Regions from separate parts of the Clostridium sp. FP1 genome, predicted to be linked through region 1. Evidence: riboswitches for the same ligand, from Rfam matches in the RefSeq annotation. Region 1 holds a riboswitch; each other region holds the start of a gene.

Evidence for each region. Region 1 has a riboswitch for cobalamin ahead of G9F70_RS11325 (helix-turn-helix domain-containing protein). Riboswitches for the same ligand answer to the same signal wherever they lie in the genome.
Region 2: linked by a shared signal. The riboswitch ahead of cobU (bifunctional adenosylcobinamide kinase/adenosylcobinamide-phosphate guanylyltransferase) and the one ahead of G9F70_RS11325 (helix-turn-helix domain-containing protein) in region 1 are both predicted to bind cobalamin.
Region 3: linked by a shared signal. The riboswitch ahead of G9F70_RS20745 (cobyric acid synthase) and the one ahead of G9F70_RS11325 (helix-turn-helix domain-containing protein) in region 1 are both predicted to bind cobalamin.
Region 4: linked by a shared signal. The riboswitch ahead of G9F70_RS06930 (CGGC domain-containing protein) and the one ahead of G9F70_RS11325 (helix-turn-helix domain-containing protein) in region 1 are both predicted to bind cobalamin.

The regions. Positions count from the first base shown of each region.
Region 1 is NZ_JAAMNJ020000001.1:2,352,991-2,358,921, reverse strand. Features, by position in the region: gene G9F70_RS11345 (sigma-54 interaction domain-containing protein) at 1-798, opposite strand, end outside; gene G9F70_RS11340 (YitT family protein) at 853-1,704, opposite strand; cobalamin riboswitch at 1,866-2,054, opposite strand; gene G9F70_RS11335 (hypothetical protein) at 2,038-2,205, opposite strand; gene G9F70_RS11330 (hypothetical protein) at 2,226-2,366, opposite strand; gene G9F70_RS11325 (helix-turn-helix domain-containing protein) at 2,464-2,646, opposite strand; cobalamin riboswitch at 2,857-3,037, opposite strand; gene G9F70_RS11320 (energy-coupling factor ABC transporter substrate-binding protein) at 3,102-3,425, opposite strand; gene G9F70_RS11315 (energy-coupling factor ABC transporter permease) at 3,425-4,177, opposite strand; gene G9F70_RS11310 (energy-coupling factor ABC transporter ATP-binding protein) at 4,242-5,069, opposite strand; gene cbiQ (cobalt ECF transporter T component CbiQ) at 5,082-5,931, opposite strand, start outside.
Region 2 is NZ_JAAMNJ020000001.1:2,451,352-2,457,747, reverse strand. Features, by position in the region: gene G9F70_RS11850 (ABC transporter substrate-binding protein) at 1-520, opposite strand, end outside; gene cobU (bifunctional adenosylcobinamide kinase/adenosylcobinamide-phosphate guanylyltransferase) at 601-1,161, opposite strand; cobalamin riboswitch at 1,323-1,503, opposite strand; gene arcC (carbamate kinase) at 1,659-2,609, opposite strand; gene G9F70_RS11835 (basic amino acid/polyamine antiporter) at 2,694-4,106, opposite strand; gene argF (ornithine carbamoyltransferase) at 4,209-5,210, opposite strand; gene arcA (arginine deiminase) at 5,244-6,396, opposite strand, start outside.
Region 3 is NZ_JAAMNJ020000001.1:4,354,051-4,360,446, reverse strand. Features, by position in the region: gene G9F70_RS20760 (methyl-accepting chemotaxis protein) at 1-455, opposite strand, end outside; gene G9F70_RS20755 (permease) at 699-1,829, shown strand; gene G9F70_RS20750 (TIGR03943 family putative permease subunit) at 1,932-2,777, shown strand; cobalamin riboswitch at 2,998-3,171, shown strand; gene G9F70_RS20745 (cobyric acid synthase) at 3,294-4,838, shown strand; gene cbiB (adenosylcobinamide-phosphate synthase CbiB) at 5,008-5,991, shown strand; gene hemA (glutamyl-tRNA reductase) at 5,996-6,396, shown strand, end outside.
Region 4 is NZ_JAAMNJ020000001.1:1,427,206-1,433,601, reverse strand. Features, by position in the region: gene G9F70_RS06955 (sensor histidine kinase) at 1-511, opposite strand, end outside; gene G9F70_RS06950 (response regulator transcription factor) at 513-1,190, opposite strand; gene G9F70_RS06945 (ABC transporter ATP-binding protein) at 1,318-2,091, opposite strand; gene G9F70_RS06940 (FecCD family ABC transporter permease) at 2,091-3,179, opposite strand; gene G9F70_RS06935 (ABC transporter substrate-binding protein) at 3,182-4,195, opposite strand; gene G9F70_RS06930 (CGGC domain-containing protein) at 4,272-4,592, opposite strand; cobalamin riboswitch at 4,713-4,891, opposite strand; gene G9F70_RS06925 (alkaline phosphatase family protein) at 4,987-5,709, opposite strand; gene G9F70_RS06920 (ABC transporter permease) at 5,775-6,396, opposite strand, start outside.

The sequences.
Region 1 (5,931 bases):
ATTTTTTCCATATATAATTTTGTTATCACTCATAACCACAGACCTTTCTACTATATTTTTAAGTTCTCTTATATTTCCTGGCCAGGAGTAATACTTTAAGCAATCTAATGCCTCATCACTAAAATAACTTTTTAGTCCATACATTTCATTAATTTCTTCCGTAAAGAATTTGATAAGTGGTACAATATCTCCCTTTCTTTCTCTTAGCGGTGGTATGTTTATAGGAAAAACGCTAAGTCTATAGTATAAATCCTCTCTAAATAAATTTTCTGCTATCATTTCCTTTAAATTTCTGTTTGTTGCTGCTATTATTCTAACATCCACCTTTACTGGCTTTAATCCACCTACTCTTTCTATCTCATGTTCTTGGAGTACCCTTAAAAGCTCAACTTGAACCTCTTGCGATAACTCCCCAACTTCGTCTAAAAATATAGTTCCTTTATCCGCAAGCTCAAATACCCCTATTTTACCCTGCTTATTTGCTCCTGTAAAAGATCCTGCTTCATAGCCAAAAAGTACCGATTCTATTAAGTTTTTAGGCATAGCTCCACAATTTATAGCAACGAAAGATTCCTCTTTTCTTAAACTATTGTAATGTATATACTTCGCAATCCCTTCTTTTCCAACACCTGTTTCTCCTTGCACGAGGACTGTGGTATTTACCCTAGAAACCTTGCTTGCCATCTTTAGTACTTGTATCATATTATCATCTTCTATTATCATTTTACTTATAGTAAAAATATCACTTTTTATTTTTTCTTCATTACTTTCTTCTATATTCTCTAAAACCTCACTCATAATATACAATCCCCTTTAAAGAAATTTCCTCTATTAGTTACCTGAATTTCTTGTTTAATGTGTTAACGATTTAAATCCATCTCCAAAGGCTTCATATATATTATTTACTGTTATAAAAGCATCCTTATCAACAGAGTTTATAAATTTTTTAAGTGTTATAAACTCCCTTCTTCCTAAAATGACCACAAGAACCTCTTTATTCTCATTTGAAAAACCCCCTACTCCATTATATATAGTACATGTTTTCTCTAAATCTTCTCTTATATATTTTCTTATTTTATGGCTGTTCTTACTTATTATTGTAACTTCTTTGCATACGTTTATCCCATCTATAATATTATCTATAACATAACCATTAATTATAACTCCAAGCATCGCATACAATGATAGCTTAATTCCAAAGGCAAAAGCTGCCATTATAGTTATAATTAAATCGCACATTAAAACTCCTTTTCCTAAATTTATGTGAAAATATTTATTTAATATTTTAGCTAATATATCTGTACCGCCAGTTGAAGCATTTTGATTAAATACTATGGCCATACCTATACCTGATATTAGTATTCCAAATACAAGTTCTAGGAAAATATCTCCTGTAAGTGGATTTTTAATAGGTATAAATTTTTGAAATACGATTATAATACCTGATACGCCAAAGCTTGCATATACACTTTTCCCACCAAAACTCTTTCCTATAATAATAAATGCTATTACAAACAAAAAAAGATTTATTATTATCATAATCCAACCTACGGATAATCCCCCTATGAATTTATTTATAACTATTGCTAGTCCATTAGCTCCACCTGTTGCCAAATTGTTTGGCATTAAAAAGAAGTACATACCTGCTGATACCATAATCATTCCTATATTTATAAGCACAAATTCCTTTATCTTTGTTTTCATAATACTCCCCCTAATTATCAATTATTTTGCCCATTAGAATAATATTTTTTCCCTGCAAAAAATTAAACCCTTTAGTATTTCTACTAAAGGGCGTGACAGCATCACAAAAAATAAAATGCATTTTTGTACAAATATGCGTCACCCCCTATCTCTCGTAGCGTTCTTGGTGCATTAATAAAGGCAGGTCTTCTGACTCTGGATCATAGTCGCTTTAATCCTTCCCAACAAAATTGTCAGTGGTATAATTTAAAGCTTCTCACCATTACAGCGGCGGGACCGTTCAGGAGTTTCACCTAATTCCCTTTTAAATGAGATACAAACTATCTCATACCTTTACTTTTTTTTAAAAGTTTCTTTGAAATTCTTCCATAAAACCTTTTTTAATTGAACCTTATTCATAACAGAGTTCTTGTTAAATTCTTCCACAATAACCCTATCTGCTTCTCTATTTCCTGTTATATTGATTTGATATTCCTTAGCTAAGTCTTGATACATATTCATAATAGTTCCTCCTTCAAATTCTAAACATTATTTAACCCTAATTTTAGAATTTGAGGTGGTTCTGGAAAACATCCATATGCACTTGCTCTTTTTAAATTTAAATACGTAGCATTAAATAAATCATTTAATGAAAATTTTATTAACTTATTTATTTTGCTCATACTTATAACACCTCCCAGTATCCACATGAGTAACTAGTATTACTTTACTTTAATAAATATATTATAAATTAAAACTTCATATGCCATACATATTTTATTATCTCAAGTCCAGGTTATATTTTTTTATTTTATATTGCAAATTTTGTCTTGAAATACTAAGCTCTCTTGAAGTTTTGCTAACATTATTATGGTTTTTTTTCAGTGTTTTTTCAATAATTTCCTTTTCAATATTAGCCATATAAGTGCCCAGCTCGAATTTTCCTTCTGAACTTGTCACCATATATTATAAACGCCTCCCTGTCTCACATAGAGTTACTTATATAGTTGTATAGAATTATTCTGACTTCTTATTTTTAAATGGTAAATGTGTAAAAAAGCGGCAAAAAAAAAACCACACCCCAAAGATGTAGAATAATGTAATTAACTTTTTCACGTATTGAAAAACCCAATATAATTGTTAAATTACGTATTTTCATCCTCCCTCCGAAGACTAAAATTCTACACATTAGGCAGGTTTACTGGCTTTAGCATCATCTTACTCTCCAACCTTCTCAGTTTCCCAATGGTTTTCTGGATTTCATCCTCTAATACAGTAGCGGTGGGCTGCAGTGGTTTTTAACCACTTTCCCTTTTAACCCTTAGTTCAGGGCACCTAAAGCTGATATTCAATTTTGTGATATATAAATCATATTGGCAGTATTAGATACCGCCAATATGATTTATATATGAGTCCCATTATTTAATTTTCTTCTCCTGATTTTCTTTTTTAGTTCTCTCTACAAATCTTCCGAGGAAAAAGAAAAGAACACCGACTCCAATACCTGTCTGTAGACAAAAGAGTAAACTCTCAATTTCACCTGGTAATTCTCCACCAATCAAAGTTTCCATAACAGGTGTGGCCCAAGGCTTATAATCGGTACCTGTAATCTCGGAAACAACTTTGCTTCCTGCATCATCGGAGCCACCGAACTGCGCACCCTTTAACGCAAATAATGGTATAATGGCAATCAATGCAGCAATAATTAATAAAATGATAACTTTCTTTTTCGTCTTTGCCATTAATTTTCACCTCCATTTAGAAATCCAAGATCTGTAAGTTCAGATTTTGCATATGTTTCAAGACCCATAATGATGACAACAGTCAGAATACCTTCGATAATTGCCAGTGGAAGCTGTGTCGGTGCAAATACTGCAAGGAATTTACCAGCAGACGCTACGATACCACCGCTTGCAGAAGGATATGCAAATGCAAGCTCAAAACTTGTTACACAATAGGTGAATAGGTCACCAATTGATGCTGCCAGAAAAATGCCTACATATTTATTGACTTTCAACTTCTGACATAATTTATAGATTGCATAAGAAATAAGCGGCCCTGCAATAGCCATGGAAAACGTATTAGCACCAAGCGTTGTCAGTCCCCCATGAGCAAGCAGGGTTGCCTGAAAAATCAGTACAATGATTCCAAGAATACTCACTGCCATTGGTCCGAATAAGATTGCACCAAGTCCAGTACCAGTCATATGTGAGCAACTTCCTGTTACTGACGGAATTTTTAAAGATGATAGCACAAAAACGAATGCTCCTGCCATAGCAAGAATAGTGATGGATTTACGATTATCTGACAATGTTTTCTTAATTGATAAGTAGCCTGCTACTAAGAATGGGACACATATAACACCCCATATTATACAAAATTTTAGTGGAAGATATCCTTCCATAATGTGCATTGCGTTTGCTACGGTATTTACTCCGAAAATTAATGCAAAAGCAATTGCAATAGAGACTATTCTTCTTTCTTTTTGATTCATTTTTTTTCCTCCTTTATTGTTTTTAATTTATATTAATCTAAGCTAAAAAGCCTAGAAAAACTAACTATTTTTCAAGTATTTTCTTGAACTCTTGTGTATTTCTCGGATAGGCTTTAGTATCTTCCAGCAGATGTTTTTCTACAAGCAATTCATAAACCTCCATCATAGTTGGCTGTTTTAGATTTGCCTGTTTTAAAATTTCAGTGTTTTGGAAAATTTCTAGCGGTGTTCCATCTGCAATAATTTTCCCCTGGCAGAATACAAGGACTCGCTTAGCCCATCTATATGCAAAATCTACATCATGGGTGGAAATCAGCATTGTCTTACCCTCCAAACCAAGCTTGTCCAAAACTTCTTCTAACATCATTGCATTTAAAGGGTCCAGTGATGCAGTAGGTTCATCAAAGATAATAATTTCCGATTTCATAGCAATGATACCCGCAATGGTGACACGCTTCTTTTCACCCCCACTCAAATAGTGTGGCGGACGATCTTTAAAATCTGAGATGTTCATATATGCCAGTGCTTCATCAACCCGCTTTAGTACTTCCTCTTTGGGAAGCTTTAGATTCATCGGTCCGAATCCAACTTCTGCCCTAACTGTAGATGCAATTATTTGATTGTCCGCATCCTGAAATACGATTCCAATTTTTTTTCGAAGCTCTTTTAAATTCTTTTTATTGACGACAGTACCCCGATAAATGATTTTCCCATGTTCTGGTGTAAATACACCGTTTATGTTCAAGAAAAATGTGGATTTTCCGGATCCATTGGACCCAATGACAGCGATTTTATCACCTTCATAGATATCAACGCTTACGCCGTCCAATGCAGACTTTCCATTTCCGTAGACGTAGTATAAATCTTCTACATTTAATATTGGTTTTTCCATAGTATCCCCTTTCTATCTTGTAAAGCCCCAGATTAGAATCAAAAAAATTATGAATGCTACTGCATAGGCAATCTGTATTGTCTCTACCTTTTTATCTTCCTCCAAAAAAATAAGATCTCCATCATAGCATCTGGCCTCCATGGCATCATAATAAGTGTTTGCCTTTTTAAGGGAAATAACTAGCATATTGCTTGCAATGCTTCCAAATGTATAACAGGAAGTTTTAAAATCACAGTAGCCCTGTCGGGCTTCTGCAGAGTTTTTCATTTTGGAATAGACATCCATTAAAATGAAAATGTAACGATAAATCAGGTTCATCAGCTCTACAATAAGCTTTGGCACATGTGCAGCTCGGAGTACATAGATAATCTCAGAAGATGGAGTTGACAGTGTCATCATCTGTAGGGCACTTATAGCTGCAAAAACCTTCAGAATCAAAAAGACCACTTCCTTAATCTTTGCCTGAGAGGTAAACACATAGCAGAAACCAAGATTCAGGTTATACTGTCCCATAGGCTGCTTTGAAAAATCAATGGCAATTGTAAAAGTACCAAGGAGAATAAAGACGATTGGAATCGCCAGTATTGACAAATATTCATTTACTGGAAGCTCTCCTTTTACAATGGTCAAATAGGCCATTGCAATAATGACAACAACAGATACATAAGGGTTTTCCAATGCAATACAAAGAATCAGTATAGCAGCAGAAAGAGATACTTTAAAAGTAGCATTCCAGTGTCTGATTTTAGAAGTGTAAGCATAAAAATCAATTGAAAACCCTTCGCCATGTTTATGTCCGCTTTTATGGTGATGATGTTTCCCATCACCATTGGTGTGCCCATCTCCATGTTTCCATTTGAAG
Region 2 (6,396 bases), 99 kb from region 1:
CTTTTCCACTAGCATTTACAACCTGTCCAAGCTTTGACATTGTATCATATACACCAGCAAAACTTTCTTCACCATAAAGTACTATAACTTTTATATTAAGAGTTTCTAATTTTTTAACAACGGCCTTATCAAAATGAGTTGATGCAATAACTACATCAGGTTTTAATTCAACAATTTTCTCTATATTGGGTTTTAATAAACTACCAACAGAGGATACCTTAAGGGTCTCAGTTGGATAATCATCGTAATCACTTCTACCAACTAGATTTCCACCTTTGCCAAGGGCATATACTCCCTCTGTTATATTTGGTGCAATTGTAATAATTCTTTTAGGTTCTTTTTCAATGGTAACTGTTCTATTATATGAATCTACTACTTTTATAGGATATACCACACCTACAGCTTCCTTTTTAGTAATATTCGGCTCCTTGTTGCTTGCACCCTTGTTACCACATGCACTAAACGCAAAACAAACAAAAATAGCTAAAACTATATTTATTATACTTTTTTTCTTAAACATAAATTTCCTCCTAGTATTCCTTAGGGGCACTAAACAATTATTAATTGTTTAGCCTCCATAAATTTTGATTTTATAATTACTTATTTAATTTTAATTGGAATTCCACAAACCACCAAGTGAACGCTCTGCGCCCTGGATGCTATATACTGATTTACTCTACCTGCAATATCGCGAAAGACCCTTGCCATTTTATATTCTGGTACAATTCCTGCTCCAATTTCATTAGTTACAATAATTACTGTTTTTGTACTTTTTTCAGCTTCGCAAAGAAAATCAGCTACTTCTTGTAGAATTTCTTTTTCCATACTATCTATAGCCTCAGCATTAAGATCATCAAATTTATCCCCTGAAATATCAAACATAAGATTTGTAACCATTATTGTTATACAATCTAATAAAATCGTATCAAAGTGTATTTCTTCATTATAAAATACCTGTTTTAAATTCTTATAGCCTTCAAAAGTATGCCAATTAGATGGTCTTCTTTCTTTATGCTTTTTCACTCTATCCTTCATTTCATCATCAAATGGAATTGAAGTTGCGATATAAAGTACACCCGCCTTTTCTTCTTTAGCTAACTTCTCTGCATAGGTACTTTTCCCGCTCCTTGCACCACCTGTTACAAGTACAATGTTTTTCATATTATCTCCTTATTAATTTAGTGATAAATCCATAAGTAAAAAAATAGCAAATAAAAAAACCACACCTCATGGATGTGGAATAATGCAATTAATTTTTTTCACCTATTGGATTACCCAATATTATTGTTAAATTATGCATCTTTCATCCTCCCCCCGAAGACTAAAATCGTGAGCATTTAGGCAGGTTTACTGGCTTTAGCGTCATCTTACTCTCCAACCTTCTCAGTTTCCCAATGGTTTTTTGGATTTCATCCTCTAATACAGTAGCGGCGGGCTGCAGTGGTCTTTAACCACTTTTCCTTTTACCCCTTGTTACAGAGCACCTATAGCTAATATTTAATTTATAAATTTACAATAATAATTGTAACATCAAAAAAATATTAAAGCAATAGAAACTCATTATACCTTTGCATCAACTTAAACTGGTTATAAAACCGTCAAAAAAGTTAAATATAAGTCATAAGCATTTTCAGCTTATGACTTACATTTAAACACTATTAATTTATTATTACTGTTCCAGCTGTTCCACCTATCGCTTCCCTAGCTTTCTCAAGGGATGTTATAATTGCTTTTCTACCTTCTTTTGCTTCAACAAAGCTAAGAGCTGCTTTTATTTTAGGAAGCATTGAACCAGGAGCAAAATGTCCTTCTTCGATATAAGTTTTAGCTTCTTTTACTGTTATACTTGAAAGATTCTTTTGATTAGGCCTTCCAAAGTTAATAGCAACCTGTTCAACTGCTGTAAGTACAACCAATGCATCAGCATTTAATAATTCTGCTATTTTACAAGAAGCAAAATCCTTATCTATTACTGCTGGTACTCCTTCAAGTGTTCCATTTCCTGTGTCAATTACAGGTATACCACCTCCACCAACAGTTATAACAACATGTCCAGCTTCAACTAATGTTTTTATAATAGGTTCTTCAACTATGGCCATTGGAAGTGGTGAAGCCACTACACGTCTCCAGCCTCTATTTGAATCTTCCTTCATTATATATCCTTTTTCAGTCATTAGTTTCTTCGCTTGCTGCTCTGTAAAGAAAGAACCTACTGGTTTAGTTGGATTCTTAAATCCTTGATCATTAGGGTCTACTATTACTTGAGTAACTACTGTTGCGACTTCCTTATTTATCCCTCTTTTTCTCATCTCTGCCCTAATGCTTTGTTGTAGATGATAACCTATATAACCTTGACTCATAGCTCCACATTCAGGAAAAGGCATTATTGGGCTATTTTCATTCATTGAAGCGGCTGCTTCATAAGTAGCTATAAGTTGACCTACTTGAGGTCCATTACCATGAGCAACAATTACCTCATGCCCCTCTTCAATTAAATCTACAATAGCTCCAGAAGTTTGTCTTGCAGTTACTAACTGCGCTTCTGCTGTAGTATCCTTAGGATTTGCTTGAAGGGCATTTCCACCAAGTGCTATTACTATTCTTGCCATATTTATCTCTCCTTTTATGTTAAGCTAGTAAATATATTTTATTTAACAGCTTTTATATTTTATAAGATTTTATTGAAATTACACCTAAAGTTTAATTTTACCAATTGATAGCAGTATAATCATTAAGATTGCCACTACAATAATCGCAGCCATTGCTATTTTCTCATTTGAACTAATAGGTTCGTTCTTTTCTTTCTTAGCCTTTATAAATACAAATATACCAACTGCATACAGTATTACTGCTGCTCCTAGATAATTTATTCCTACTGCATAAATCACATATATCGAATAGACACAAGCTAATATAGAAACTATCTTATCTTTAGCTCCTAGACCATCTGCTAATGAAACCTTAACTGCATATAATGATGAAAGTAAATATGGAATTAAAATACAGGTTGTAGAAATTAAAAATACATTACCATAGGCAGACTGAAGTACTGGTAAAAGTAGCGAAAGTAAAAATATTTGAGTTAATGCATCAGTTAGTAGTAATGAATTTATTGCAGCACCATTGTCATTTTGTTTCATAAACCATTTCGGCATTGTGCCACCTTTTGCCGCAACATAAGGAATTTCCGCTGCAAGCATAACCCAGCTAATTAAGCAGCCTACAAGTGAAATTATTAAACCAACTTTAACAATTATAGCTCCAAAACTGCCAAGTACAGTAAGGGATAGCATATCTGCTAAAGGTGTGGCTGAATTAATAAGAGTTTCAGCTGGAATTACTCCCATAGCTGTTGTTGAAACCAGTATGTAAAGAACTAAAGTTATAATTAAACTTATTATTGTAGCCGTTCCAACAATCTTTTGAGATTTTGCCCTCTCAGATAGTACTGTTGCAGCTTCAATACCAATAAAACACCACAAAATTGTACCCATTGCGCCTTTAACTTGCAAGAACAATGTAGTAGAATTTCCAGTGGCCGCTAACACTGTTTTCCAATTTTCTACATTGAAAGTTCCAGATTTGAATATTGCCAGCCCAAATACAATTACCATTAATAATGGAATGAGTTTTGCAACTGTGGCAATTGCGTTTATTATTCCAGCGCTTTTAACTCCACGCATTTGTACATAATGAATTACCCATAATAGTGCTGATGCTAATATAAATGATACTATAGGTTTCACGTCACCGACTAAACTATTAAAAGTTTTAAATATAAGAATAAAAAATGCAACATTTCCAAGCCAAGCACTTAACCAATATCCCCAGGCTGAATTGAACCCAACAAATTCTCCAAAGCCTTCTTTTGCATAAGTAAATATTCCACCTGTAAGCTCTGGTCTTTTATTTGCAAGCAATTGAAATACTAGTGCTAAAAATGCTACACCAAGTCCACCAATTATCCAAGCAATAATTGTTGCTTGAGGGTTTGCCTTACCTATAAGATCAGTTGGACTATTAAATATTCCTCCACCAATCATGGATCCAACTCCAAGAGCGACTAGTAGAGACAAGCCTAATTTTTTATCATTATCCTTTTCCATTTTGTAATCTCCTTTCGCTTACTACAGTAGCTATATTTTAAATTGGTGAGGGCAATAATATTACCCTCACCAATTAACTTTATATTTATAAATTATTTTAGGCTAGTTTCCAAGTGTAGCAACCATAACTGCTTTGATTGTATGCATTCTGTTTTCTGCTTCATCAAATACCATTGAAGCCTCACTTTCAAATACTTCATCTGTAACTTCAACACCATTCATTCCAAATTTTTTAAATACCTCTCTACCAACTCCAGTTTTTAAATCATGATATGCTGGCAGACAGTGCATAAATTTAGTATCTTTATTACCGGTTAATTTCATCATTTCTTTATTAACTTGATATGGTTTTAATATACTAATCCTTTGTTCCCAAACTTCATCTGCTTCTCCCATTGATACCCAAACGTCAGTGTATATAACATCTGCATCTTTTACTCCCTGCGCTACATCACTCGTAATAGTGATTTTTGCTCCTGTACCACTGGCTACTTCTCTACATTTATTAACTAGTGCATCTTCAGGAAACAATGAATTTGGAGCAACTATTCTAAAGTCCATACCCATCTTGGCAGCTCCTATCATAAGGGCATTTGCCATATTATTTCTTCCATCACCAGCATAAACAAATTTGATTTCATTTAATGGTTTAGAAAAATGTTCTTTAATAGTTAAAAAGTCAGCAAGAATTTGAGTAGGGTGATCTTCAGTAGTCAGCCCATTCCAAACTGGCACTCCTGCATATTTAGCTAATTCTTCTACTACTTCTTGTCCATATCCTCTATATTCTATTCCATCATACATTCTTCCAAGAACTCTTGCTGTATCTGCTACAGATTCCTTTTTACCAATTTGAGTTCCTGTAGGTCCAAGATAAGTTACATGTGCCCCTTGGTCTAGTGCACCTACTTCAAAAGCACATCTTGTTCTTGTAGAAGTTTTTTCAAATATTAGCGCAATGTTTTTACCTTTTAATGTCTGCTGTTCTGTACCTGCATACTTAGCTCTTTTTAAATCTCTAGCTAAATCTAAAAAGTAGTTTATTTCCTTTGGAGTAAAGTCCATCAAAGTTAAAAAGTTTCTGTTTCTTAAGTTAAACATAATAAATTCCTCCTAATATTTTGTTATTTTTTGTTTTTATAAGTTATCTCTATTTAGAGGCATACTCATACATCTTGGACCGCCTCTTCCTCTCGAAAGTTCAGCACTTGGCATTGTTAAGACCGTTATACCACGTTTTGATAAAATTTCATTTGTAACATAATTTCGTTCATAAGTTATAACCTTCCCTGGTGCAATAGCGAGAGTGTTTGATCCATCATTCCATTGTTCTCTTGCTGCTATAATAGAGTCACCACCACCGCATCTTATTAATTCAACTGAAGGTACCTTTAATGCAGATTTTAATATATTTCCCAGTACATCTTTCGATTGTTTAATATGCAATTCTCCATTAACACCTTTTGTAATTTCAAAAACATTAAGGGGTCCTTCTATAGCTGGATGTATTGTAAATTTATCATAGTCAACCATAGTAAATACAGTATCAAGATGCATAAATGCTCTACAAGCTGGAATCTCCAACACTAATACTTTTTCGAAAGAAGCATGTTTCGCAAACAAATTCTTTGCTACCACTTCTATAGCCTCAGGTGAAGTTCTTTGACTACATCCTACTGCAAGAGTTGTGGCAGATAATACAAGCTCGTCCCCACCTTCAATATTATTAGGAAGGTTTCTGTCGTACCAAAGTGGTACTTCATATTGTTTAAAAGATTTATGATATTCATGAATAAATTTAAGGAACAATGTCTCGCGCCTTCTAGCTTCAGTTTGCATAGTATTTATTGTAATACCATTTCCAATTGAAGCACCTGGATCTCTTGTAAAGTAAAGATTAGGCATAGGGTCTAAGTAGAAAGGATATTGATTTGATATTAATCCTCTAAGCGAATGCATTCCCTTAACATCTATCTCATTTTTTCTAACTCCAGCCATAAGTATATCAATCATTTCGCTTGTAGGCTTTGATATTAAATATGTATAAAGGGATTCGTATATCTCTTTATTACTAATATGGCTTTCTTGTAAAAACTGTTGTATAAATATTTTTTTTACTTTATCATCATTTAAGGCCTCAGTAGCAAGTTCTTCTAAATAAAGAACCTCCACATCATTTTCTTTTAATATTTTTGCAAATATATCATGCTCTTTTCTTGCTACTTCTAAATAAGGAATATCATCAAAAAGTAATCTTTCAAGAAGCTCCGGTACTAAGTTTTCTATCTCT
Region 3 (6,396 bases), 2.0 Mb from region 1:
GTTATTACAATTTGACCTTTATGATCTAAAGCTTGTTTATACCAAGGTCTTGTGGTCGCATCATATCCCTTAGGCATTTTATCATTAGGATATGTATCAAACTTGCCAGAGGCAGTTCCATAATACATGCAAAGTATATCTTTGTTGCTTTCTTTTACGCCTTTTAATATATCAGGTATATATTTAGCATTATTACCTGTATCAACATTCACAAAATCATAATTACTTGATGCCATTAAAACCATATTAGAAAATCCATTAAAGTAATCAACTAATCCATTGTTTATTTCTGTAAGCGTTTGGCTACTTGTGACTGTTAATTTTTTACTGAGAATTGACTTTGACTGATTGTAAGAGCCAAAACCTGTTATTATTAATGGAATTACGCAAATTCCTACCAAACTAATAATTAATTTAGTACGAATGCTGTTCATTGTAAAACTTTTAAATTTCATATAATCTCTCTTTTTAAATTTATCCAACACATAACATAATAGGTTATTTGTCCACTGAAATCAATATAATTTAAAACATTTACAACAAAAATTTGATTTAATGTAAATAAAAACAAAAACAAAACAATCTAAATATAATTAAAAAATCAACAAGTACAATTCTATAAGTAGCATAGTAAGCATTACAAGATAATATAATAGTTCAGAATGTATAAATATTAATAGCAAGGGGTTGGGAAGTTGATTCAGGGAAATAAAAGAGTTTATGATAGTGAGATTAACCTAATAAAAATTTTAATTATCATCATAGTCTTACTATTGGGCATATATTTTGCACAGAGTACCACAGTTATTAAATTTGATTCCAGGGTTATTAATGATTTTTCTACAATTTTCCTTAGTATAATTTTTGAAGGTATACCATTTATACTAATTGGAGCATTAGCTTCTTCTATAATTCAAATATTTGTATCAGAGGAAGCAATTGCTAAAATAATTCCTAAAAATAAATTTGTAGGAGTTTTAATTGCATCCCTAGTGGGACTTGTTTTTCCAGTATGTGAGTGTGCTATTGTTCCTATAACTAGGAGACTACTTAAAAAGGGTGTTCCACTAAGTATTGCAGTTACATTTATGTTATCAGTTCCCATAATGAATCCCGTGGTTTTATTGTCAACACATTATGCTTTTATGGGAATGTCATATATGGTAATAGCAAGGGCTATGTTTGGTATGATTGGTGCTATAACAATAGGTGTTCTTATAGGGGTACTTCATAAAGATAGTCCTTTTAAGCCACAAGTAGTAAAAAAGCCTAGAGGCAAATCACATAAGGCTGATTGCGGTTGTGCACATCATAAACTGAAAAACCTTAAACATAATCATGATAACTGTTCTTGTGGGTATAGTCATAATCATAGTAAAGCAGGCAATGTGTTTATACGTAATATGGAGGAAATAATATCACATACAAGTGCAGAGCTATATGACATAGGTAGATTCTTTATAATGGGAGTTTTTTTATCTACATGTATGCAAGTGTTTATACCTAAAACATATATTTTATCAATAGGTGGTGGAGTGTTGTCCTCCATAATAGTGATGATGATACTGGCTTTTGTATTATCAGTTTGTTCAGAAACAGATGCATTTATAGCTAGAGGTTTTTTAGGTCAATTTACCTCAGGTTCAATTTTAGGATTTTTAATTTTAGGGCCTATGTTAGATATAAAAAATACAATTATGCTTTGTGGGAGTTTCAAATTAAATTTTGTAGCTAAACTGATTTTTCTTATAATTACTATTTGCTTTATTTTAGCTGTTATAGCAAACATATTTCCTCTTGAGGTGTTAAGCAATGCTTTAACTTTATAGATAATTCTTTATATGGATAAAACTATAATAAGTATCTACCTACAAGGGATATATTAATTAATAACTATTATCTAATCACAGGGTTATATAAGGAGGAAAGGGTTGAAAAAGAAGTTAAATTTAAATGAATTGATATGGTTTCTTATACTCACAGGCTTCACTTGTTATTTTTATATGATAATAAGTACAAATAAAATAACTTTATTTGTACATCCCAAAATGGTTAAATACGTAAAATTTGCATTATACTTTTTTATTACTTTACTTATTTTTCAAGGAAAAAATATTTATGCATTTAAAAAGGATAAAAGGTTAAAAATTGGATATATCATGTTTTTAATCCCGCTTACTTTAGGATTTCTATTAAAACCGGTGGGTATGAGTACTTACAGCGCCATGAATAAGGGGTTTTCATTAAACTCACAGTTGAAAATTAGTAACTTAAAGCATAAACATAAAGTTCTAGCGGATGGAACAGAGGTATGTGAGCATAATGAAGAACACATTAATTCTATTGACGGCGCTAACGTTTCATCAAATAAGTCTTTAGAAAATATGGTAGCAGTAAAAGGTGGAACTATAGATATTACTAAAGAAAATTTTATAAAAATTTATGAAGATATATATGGAAAGCCGCACAATTATGTTGGTAGAGTCATTAATACCAAAGGATTCATATATAAACAAAAGGGACTTAATGAAGGGGAATTTATATTATCTAGAATCATTGTAAGTTGCTGCGCTGCAGATGCACAGCTCCTGGGAATTTTGTGTGGTTATTCCGAGGAAAAATCATTCACAGAAGGCACTTGGGTAAATGTAGAGGGAACACTTGGGGAGCGAGAATATGTGGATTCAAAAAGTGGACAAATTACTGTGATTCCAATAATTAAAGTGAATAAAATAGAAAAAATAGATAAGCACAATAATGAGTATATATATAATTAGTTAATTCCAAAATTTAAGAAACATGTTAAAGGCATATGGAATTCTTAGTTATTGACATAACTCATGTAATGCTATAAACTTAACAATGTAGAAATACATTAAATATTGTGATTTTTAATAAATTTAATTTTATTATAGGATTTTTTTAAAAAAGTGAATAGATATTTTTTAGGTGCCTTTTATTAATTAAGCTACGTTAGTAGATTAAGCTACATTAGTAGACAAAGCTACGTTAGTAGATTATTTAATAGGGTGAAAAGGGAATGTGGTTTAAATCCACAGCAGCCCCCGCTACTGTAATTGAGGACGAACCTTTTATAACCACCCGAAAGGGCAAGGGAAAGGGGAGAGTGAATCAAGAGCCAGGAGACCTGCCTAAATCAGTAATATTAAACTTTCGGCGGGAAAGAACTTGTAGAAATTAAGTTAGTGCAATGAAATTTTGTACATAACAGCAGGTGCGAAAGCTTGCTGTTTTTTATTTTGCATAAAAAAAACATACAAGGAGGGATAGTAATGGCTAAAATAATGGTTCAAGGAACGGCTTCATCTGTAGGGAAAAGCATATTAGTAACAGCACTTTGCAGGATTTTTAAACAAGATGGGTTTTCTGTGTGTCCTTTTAAGTCACAGAATATGTCATTGAATTCTTATATTACATTGGATGGAAAAGAAATGGGGCGTGCACAAGTACTTCAAGCCTATGCAGCTGGACTTGAGCCAGAGGTATTTATGAATCCAATTTTATTAAAACCTTCCTCAGATAAAAAGTGCCAAGTTATAGTTAATGGGAAGGTTTTTGGAAATAGTACAGCTATGGAATATCATAATATGAAAGTGGAATTTAAAGATATGTTAAAGATGCAGTTTGAAGAGTTAGAAAAGAAATTTGATATTATAGTAATGGAAGGCGCAGGAAGCCCAGCAGAAATTAATTTAAGAGATAGAGATATAGTAAATATGGGAATGGCAGAGCTTATAGATGCCCCTGTAATCCTAGCTGGAGATATAGATAAGGGTGGAGTATTTGCTTCTCTAGCAGGAACAATGCTTTTACTGAATGAGGAAGAGAAAAAAAGAGTTAAAGCCACTATTATAAATAAATTTAGAGGGGATATAGAAATCCTAAAGCCAGGTCTGACAATGCTAGAGGATATTATACATATCCCTTGCGCCGGAGTAGTTCCTTACTTTAGACTGGATTTAGAAGATGAAGATGGTACAGTAGAATTTAACAAAAAAATCACTGCACCTATTGATGTTGCCGTGATATGGCTGCCACATATATCAAATTTCACAGACTTAGATGCATTAAAGACTGAAGAGGATGTATCAGTTAGATTTGTTACAACTAAAGAAGAATTGGGAAATCCAGACTTACTTATAATACCAGGAACTAAAAATACTATTGAGGATTTAATTACGCTAAGAAAGTCAGGACTTGCAGAGGCTATTGTGAAATATAGCGTAGAAGGTAAGGTATTAGGTATTTGTGGAGGGTATCAAATGCTAGGAAATAGCTTAAATGATCCTTATTGCGTAGAAACAAATTTAGAAAAAATAGAGGGTATGAAGCTTTTAGACATAGATACAGTATTCGAGGAAGAAAAAATAACTACAAGAGTAAAGGCGCGCAGCATTAATATGAGAGCTATTAACGTAGTGAATAGTGATAATATTCAAGTCTATGGTTATGAAATACATATGGGGATTTGTAAGTATGGGCATAAGGCAAAACCACTCTTTGAAATATATGAAAAGAATAGTGAGAGCCCTTCATTAGAAGGTGAGCACTCGTCTTCCTTTGACGGAGCAATTAATGAAGGTGGAAATATTATGGGTACATATATTCATGGAATTTTCGATGGAGTAGAATTTAGAGAATATATAGTAAATGCGCTAAGAGTAAAAAAAGCTATGGAGACTAAAAAATCTAAGGTATATGAAAGTTTAAGAGAAAAAGAAATAGACAAGCTAGCAGATATAGTGAGAGATAGTATAGACATGGACTCAATCTATAAAATCATGGGACTAAAAAAGCTGGGGACGGTTAACAACTAATTAAACTAAAAAGTGAGGGACAGTTAACAATTAATTGAACTAAAAAGTGGGGGACAGTTAACAATTAATTGAACTAATTTAATCTAAAAAGTTGGGGACAGGTAACAAGTTGAAGACAGTTAACAACTTTATAAAAAATTAAAACATTATAAGATAGTGAGGAATTAATATGGAAATTCTATTTGCCATGAATGTAGTAGATTTAATATTAGCGGTTGTTCTAGACTTATTAATTGGAGATCCATATTGGTTTCCACATCCGGTGATTTATATAGGAAAACTTATATCTGCATTAGATAAGCTGGCTAGAAAGCTATGTAAAACCAATAAGCAAATTAAAGTTTTTGGAGGGGCCATTGTAGTCGTAGTAGCTTTTTCAAGTTATTTAGTACCCTTTATAATTTTGAAGGTTTCTAGTGAGGTTTTTTGGCTATACCATATTTTTAATATAATATTGCTTTGGACAACAATAGCTACTAGAGGACTTCATAAAGAGGGGAAGAAGGTATATGACTCCTTAGCTAAAAATGATATTGAAGACGCAAGAGTTAAATTATCTTACATTGTAGGTAGGGATACAAAAACCCTTAGTGAGTATGAAATAATAAGGGCAGATGTGGAGACTATTGCAGAAAATACAGCAGATGGTGTTATAGCCCCTATTCTTTATGCAATACTAGGTGGAGCGCCCTTAGCTATGATGTATAAGGGCGTAAATACTATGGATTCAATGCTTGGATATATGAATGAGAAATATAAATATATTGGATTCTTTCCAGCAAAAACAGATGATGTATTTAATTTTGTACCAGCAAGAATAACGGGACTTTTAATTTGTTTAGCAGCACCACTGGTTGGAGGGAATATCGCTGCCAGTATAAAAGTAATGATAAGAGATAGAAAAAATCATAAAAGCCCTAATTGTGCTTATCCAGAAGGTGCAGCAGCTGGGGCTATGAGAGTTCAGCTAGGTGGGACAAATATATATTTTGGAGAGAAAATGTACAAACCAACCATAGGAAATAAAATAAAAGAGTTAGGAAAAGAGCATATAGTAGATACAATAAAATTAATGTATGGGGCAATGTTTTATTTAATAATACTATACGTATTATACGCAATATTAGTAATAGTGATGTGTTTTTGGAGATGATAAAATGATACAACTAATAGGACTAAAGCATGATGTGAAAATAGAAATCAGAGAAAAACTTTCAATTATACCAAAGCGTCAAGCAAAATATTTAGAAGCCCTTTTAAATATTTGTGAAGAGGCAGTTATTTTAAGTACTTGCAACAGAACAGAGATATATTTTGAATCTAAGGATGAAGATATTATAGGTAGAGTTTTTGAAGCATTAAATTGGGATAAGACTTTAATAAAGTGTGTAGAAAGTTATAAGGAAGAAAAAGCTATTAAGCACTTAATGGAAGTGGTTTGTGGATTTGATTCATTATTACTTGGAGAGGACCAAATTTTAGGACAAGTTAGGGACGCTTATGAAGCTGCAAAAGGTTCTAAAACAACTAAAAAGGAACTTCAAAGGCTTTTTGAAAA
Region 4 (6,396 bases), 930 kb from region 1:
TTAGAAGTGACATAACAAGCCACTTAAGTCTTTCAAGTTGTGACCGAATATTTCGCGAAAATTCCTGGCGTTTATCCTGGGGTAGGCTTTCATCACATATAAGGTCTGTCATAACAAACATTGAAGTTATTGGAGTTTTAAGCTGATGGGAAATATCAGAAATTGAATCCGCAAGAAAAAGCTTGTCTCTCTTTAATAGCTCAGCTTGTTCATATAGAGTCACAGTTACTTTATATATTTCACTTTTAAGTATACTAAGCTCGCCCTCATCATTATCTCTAATATCAAGGGAATACTCGCCACCTGTAATTCTCCTTAGATACTCAGATAATTGGTCCAATTGCTTATATCTCCACTTGGTAAAAATGAAAGATATAACAATCATTAAAATCAAAGCTGAAAATGCTATAATTCCTGCAATTATATTAACGAAAAAGCAGGCAACAGATCCTATTAGTGAAATTGAAACCAAAAGAATTAGATATATTTTTATTTCTTTGTTTCGTAACATATTAGTCGCCACCCTTATATCCAATTCCACGAATTGTTTTTATGATTGTTGGATTTTTGCTGTCATCCTCAATCTTTTCACGCAAGCGTTTAATATATACCGTTAAAGTATTGTCATTTACAAAGTCCCCTGCAAAATCCCATAGCCCTTCTAAAAGCTGATTACGATTAATTACTTGCTTCTGATTATTTGCAAAGATTAGGAGTAGGCGGTATTCAAGAGAAGTTAATATAACTTCCTGCTCTCCTTTATACACTTTTGCCTTCGCTGTGTCTATTTTTATACCACTAAATTCAAACAGTGTTTTTGTGAATTCTGTCTTGTCATATCTGCGGAGTACAGATTTAATCCGGGATAGAAATTCTCTTATACGAAATGGCTTTGTTATATAATCATCTGCCCCCATATCAAGACCCATAACTACATTTACCTCATCATCTATTGCCGTTAAAAATATTACTGGTATATCTTCTTTTGCCTTAATTATTTTACAAATATCGTAGCCACTTCCATCTGGAAGAGATAAATCAAGTATTGCAAGATCAAAGCTATTAGCACCTATCGTAGTTTTTGCTGACTCCACATTCAAACAGTGGGTTACAAAATATCCCTCCTGCGTCAGAGAATAACAAAGTCCCGATGCAATTATTTTATCATCCTCAACAAATAGTATTTTCATTTTCCAAACTCTCCTTTATCTTAATATTTTAGCAATTACTCACATAATAACATATTATAAAATGTAATACTAAAACAATACAGACCAGCAAATTAATTTGCTGGTCTACATCATGTCTTACATCCTATTATTTTACATGATAGGGTTTATAAATTATATTTAAAAACCCATTTTCTTCATCTTCCATAACTTTAGCATCAACCTCGTACAAAGATTTTATTAATTCTTCCGTTAGAACCTCTTTTGGGGTTCCAAACTTAAGAATTTTACCCGCTTTCATTGCATAAATTTTATCACAATATAAGGCAGCAATATTTAAATCATGAATAGCAGATATAACTGTGACCCCCAGCTCTTTTATAATAGCCATAAACTGAAGTTGATACTTTATATCTAGATGATTTGTAGGTTCATCTAGAATAAGACACTCCGTTTTTTGTGCTAAAGCTCTTGCAAGAATTATTCTTTGCTTTTCTCCACCTGATAGGCTTGAAAAGCTTCGTTTAGCATAATCTGTCATACCTACTTTTTCTAAAGATTCTTTCATGATTTTATAATCCTGTGCATTATCTTTTTCTATAAACTTTTTATGTGGTGCTCTTCCCATTAGAACCATGTCGGAAACAGTAAAATCAAAATTATAATTATTATGTTGAGACACCACAGCCATTTTTTTTGCACTTTCTTTCATAGAAAAACCCTTAATATTTTTATCATCTAAAAATACGGCTCCTGTAGACGGCCGCAAGATTCGGTACACACATTTTAAAAGCGTACTTTTACCACTGCCATTGGGTCCTATAATTCCTACAAATTCTTTTTCCTTTGCATGAATACTTAAGCCTTTCAAAATATGGCTTCCACCTAAATAAGCTTCTACGTCTATTGTCTTTAGCTCCATTAATCATCCCCTCCAAATCCATAGGATTTACTTACCATAAGATATATAAAGCTCGGAGCACCTATCATAGAAATCAATATTCCTATTGGAAGTTCACTCCCTGGTATTATAATTCTAGATAAAACATCTGCCCAAACTAAAAATATAGCTCCTACCAATGCTGATAGTAGAATAATCCTTTTATGATCTGTTCCAAATATCATTCGTACAAGATGAGGAATAATAAGTCCCACAAATCCAATTATCCCTGATGCGTATACTATGAATCCAATTACAACTGATGTAATTATCAGATAAAACTGTCTATATTTTTGAAGGTCTGTACCTAAAGTTATAGAAACTTCATCACCAAGTAGCATCAAATTAAGAGTTCTATATTGAGTAATAAAAAATAATGTAGCTACTATTACAACAGGAAGAATTATTCTTATATTTTGCCAGTTTGCACCTGCAAGGCTTCCCATAAGCCAATATGTTATACTCTGCATACCATCTTTATCATTAGCAAAGTATACAATAAAACTTGAAAATGCTGAACAAACACTACTTAATGCCATACCTGCCAGCAAAAGCTTTGTGGAATTAGCTCTTCCATTTACATTTGCAAGGGTTAATACAAGTATTGATATTGCAAATGCTCCTAAAAAAGCACAGTTCCCTACATAATTGCTTCCAAAGAAAACACCAACACCAAGCAAAATCGCTAAGGTAGCCCCTAGGGATGCTCCTGAAGAAATTCCTAATATATATGGATCCGCTAAGGGGTTTTTCACAATTGCCTGCATAATGACTCCGGACACTGAAAGACCTATACCTACAGAAACTGCTAAAATAATTCTTGGAAACCTTATAAACCAAACAATATCATAAGCAGGCCCACTTCCTAAAATTTTCCCATCACCAATATTAAGTAGCTTGTACCCTATGATTTCATATACATCTTTTATAGAAATATGGACAGAACCCATTGTTACAGTTATTAAAATAGAAAAAATCAAGAAAATTACAAGCACAATGGAAACACCTATATAAATAGGTGTTCCATTGAGTAAAGCACTTTGTGTATTACTTTTATAAATTCTTTTCATTTTTACTTGTTTCCATATAATTCAGGATATAATCCTTTAGAAATTGTTTTTATACCATCTAAGGTTCTAATACCACTAGCATAAACTTCACCTAGCATTATAGGATGAACCCGTTTTGACTTTATTGCTGAAATGCTTGAAAGTCCAGCATTATTCATAATGCTTTTTAATGCAGCTTCTTTATCAATTTCTTTGCCGTAATAAACAGTGAAAATTACCTCAGGATTAAGCTTTATCAAATCTTCATTTCCTATCTTACCATCTTTATTTGCTACTAAATTTGCTCCAACACCTTTTGCAATATCGCCACCAATACTATCTTCTCCATAAATTCTATATACGCCGTCTTTTTCCACTTCCAAAATCACTGCTTTAACAGCTTGTTTTCCTTTAACCAAAGCCTTTGTTTTTTCAATTTCCTTTTTCATATTGTTAACTATCTCACTTGCTTTATCTTCTACATTGAAAATTTTACCCATGTTTAAAATATCATCATATTCATTTTGCAAACTATCTGGTTTAACAACACTACTATTTTGCGCCATATATGTATTTACACCTCTTTCATGCCAAAACCCTACATCCCCAAGATTTTTTTCACCAAATAGAGAATACCAGCCCAATATGAAATCAGGTTGCAATCCAATAACCTCTTCTTTTATTAGTTTTTTTTCATAATACTTTACTTTGCTAAAAGCACTTTTATATTCATCTTTAACGTCATGATCTAAGCCGGATGCTGCAATTATTTTATCCTGCAATCCTAATGCCAGTAATGTTTCTATTGAATTCTGATATACTGCAACAACCTTCTCTGGTGATTTTTTAAAAGTAATTTTAACAGGCTTTTTAGCATAATTATATGTTGTAATTGTAACAGGATAATGTGAGGACTGTTTGCTACTATTTTCTACTTTAGTTTCTGTTTTTGCTGCAGTTGCTGCATGTTTATTTCCACATCCAGTTGTTCCAAATACCATAAACCCTGCTAAAATCATACTTATTATCTTTTTCATTTGAATTTTCTCTCCTTTGTGTATCTCTTATATACTATGATATATTTATTAATATTACATCACCGCAGATGATGATTTAATGAGTACCTTCTACTACTTCTATATGATATTTCTCAAATATCTCCTTTATTTCCTTAGTTCTTTGAGTTTCGCATTTAACAATACAAACACCAAGGTGAAGTCTTTTAACCCCTTCCTTCTCTAATTTCCCAGCAATATTCATCAAATTTTCAGCAGAATTATTTGAGCAAGCATCACAGGTGAAAAAGGACATAAGCTCTAATTTTTCATTTCCATACATACTGAAATGTTTCTCTTTATTGTTTAAAGCTTTAAAACATCCCATGGTTGTACATATTCCATTTATTTTTTCACATACTCCAATAGCTATCTTCATTTTTACCTCCTATAAAGCAAATTATTTTTCGCAAAAAAATAGCCTTTTAACAATAGTTAAAAAGCTGTAAATTCAAAAAAGTATTTTTCAAACATTTACCACCCCTATCGCTCGTAGAGTTCTCAGTACATTAGAATAGGCAGGTCTTCTGGCTTAAGTATCAACATTCCTGCAGCCTTCCCAGTTTCCCAGTGGCATAATGCAAGAACTCCTCTATTACAGCGGCGGGACCGCGTGGGACTCAAACCCACTTCCCTTTTAATTAACAGATATTAAATACCTATTAAACCTATTTTTACATATTCAATTTTACAAAGTTATTCTACCATACTGTAAGTACATTAATCAAGTAATTTTTAGCATTCTATCATAAAATGACCAGTAACTGTGACTGCTAAAATCTATAAAATAACAGTGGTATCTCCATCTCATTTTTACTTGCCCCACCATGGACTCCTATAAATGAAAGTTCAAAAATATCCTTTTCATACCACCAAATATGATTGTTATCTTTAGGTAATAAAATAAGGTTTCCACATCTTTCTATCATTCGCTGGCTTGGATGTCCTAAAAACCCTTTTTCCTTCAATTCATCAAAAGTATATACGTAAACTAACCCCTTTAACTCTTTTTCTATTAGTTTCTTCACTGTAAATAAATGTTCTTCCTTAACATGAAGGAATAAATCTCTATGAAAACCTGTTGGTGAAATTAAATCATTATTTTTATTCTTCTTTAAATATATATCTATATTAGGTATTATTTTATTTAAATAGCACTTTGTACTTAAATCTGTATCTACTTGCCCATGATCTGCTGAAATCATAACTGCTGTATTTTTAAAGCACCCCTTGCCCTTTTCATAGAGTTTATCCATTTGTTTTAATAATTTCTCCACGGCTTCCACAAATTCTTTTGAAGTATTTCCTTTTTTATGAGCAATAGAATCTATTTCAGGCAAATAAACGTAATAGTACTCTTTGTCATTATTTTTTGTTAAATCCTTTGATAGCGATTCAAATAAATCCTCATATTCATGATACCCTTTCACTGTTGCATCTTTACACATTACACTGGAGTAGGTACTATCATTTTCAATTGATTTTTTATTTATCATATTCTCACCTCATTAAATGACATACTTTAAAATGTCATATCTATTTTAAATATGTTTATTATACATTACAATTTATTTGTTATTAAATTCCCAGATTCATATTTTTTAAGGCCTTTGTAGAACATAGTATAAGCTATTACTACCCATATTAATGCTACTCCTAAAACCTCTAAAAGCATAACAAGAGAAAACTCATTTATCAGCTTTGCAGGTATATAAACCACAAAGGCTACTGGTATAGCAGTATAAAGTATATACTTTACAGCATTATTAAATATGCCTTCTGGATAAATACTAAAACTTATGAAAAATTCTGTTGCAAGTTGTGCTAACCCCTCTGTATTACCTGAATAAAAACTTAAGGCATGAAAGGTCACTAGTACTGAAGATAATATTAAAGCACCTGTAATACAAAATAATAAAAACAATAAGAAACTTCTAACATGAAAACCTTTGATTATAAAAAATAAAATTACTCCATATAAGGTATCACCCCATGCGGATACTATAGTCTTAGAACATAGTATATTAATAAGAGGATCTTTAGGTTGTAGCAGATAGCTATCTAACTCACCATTTATTATCATTCTTGTAATCTGATTTACATTACCAAAGACCACAAAACAAAGACCAAAACTAGTAGACATTAAGGCCCAAAGCATCATTTCATCCTTAAAACCATATCCA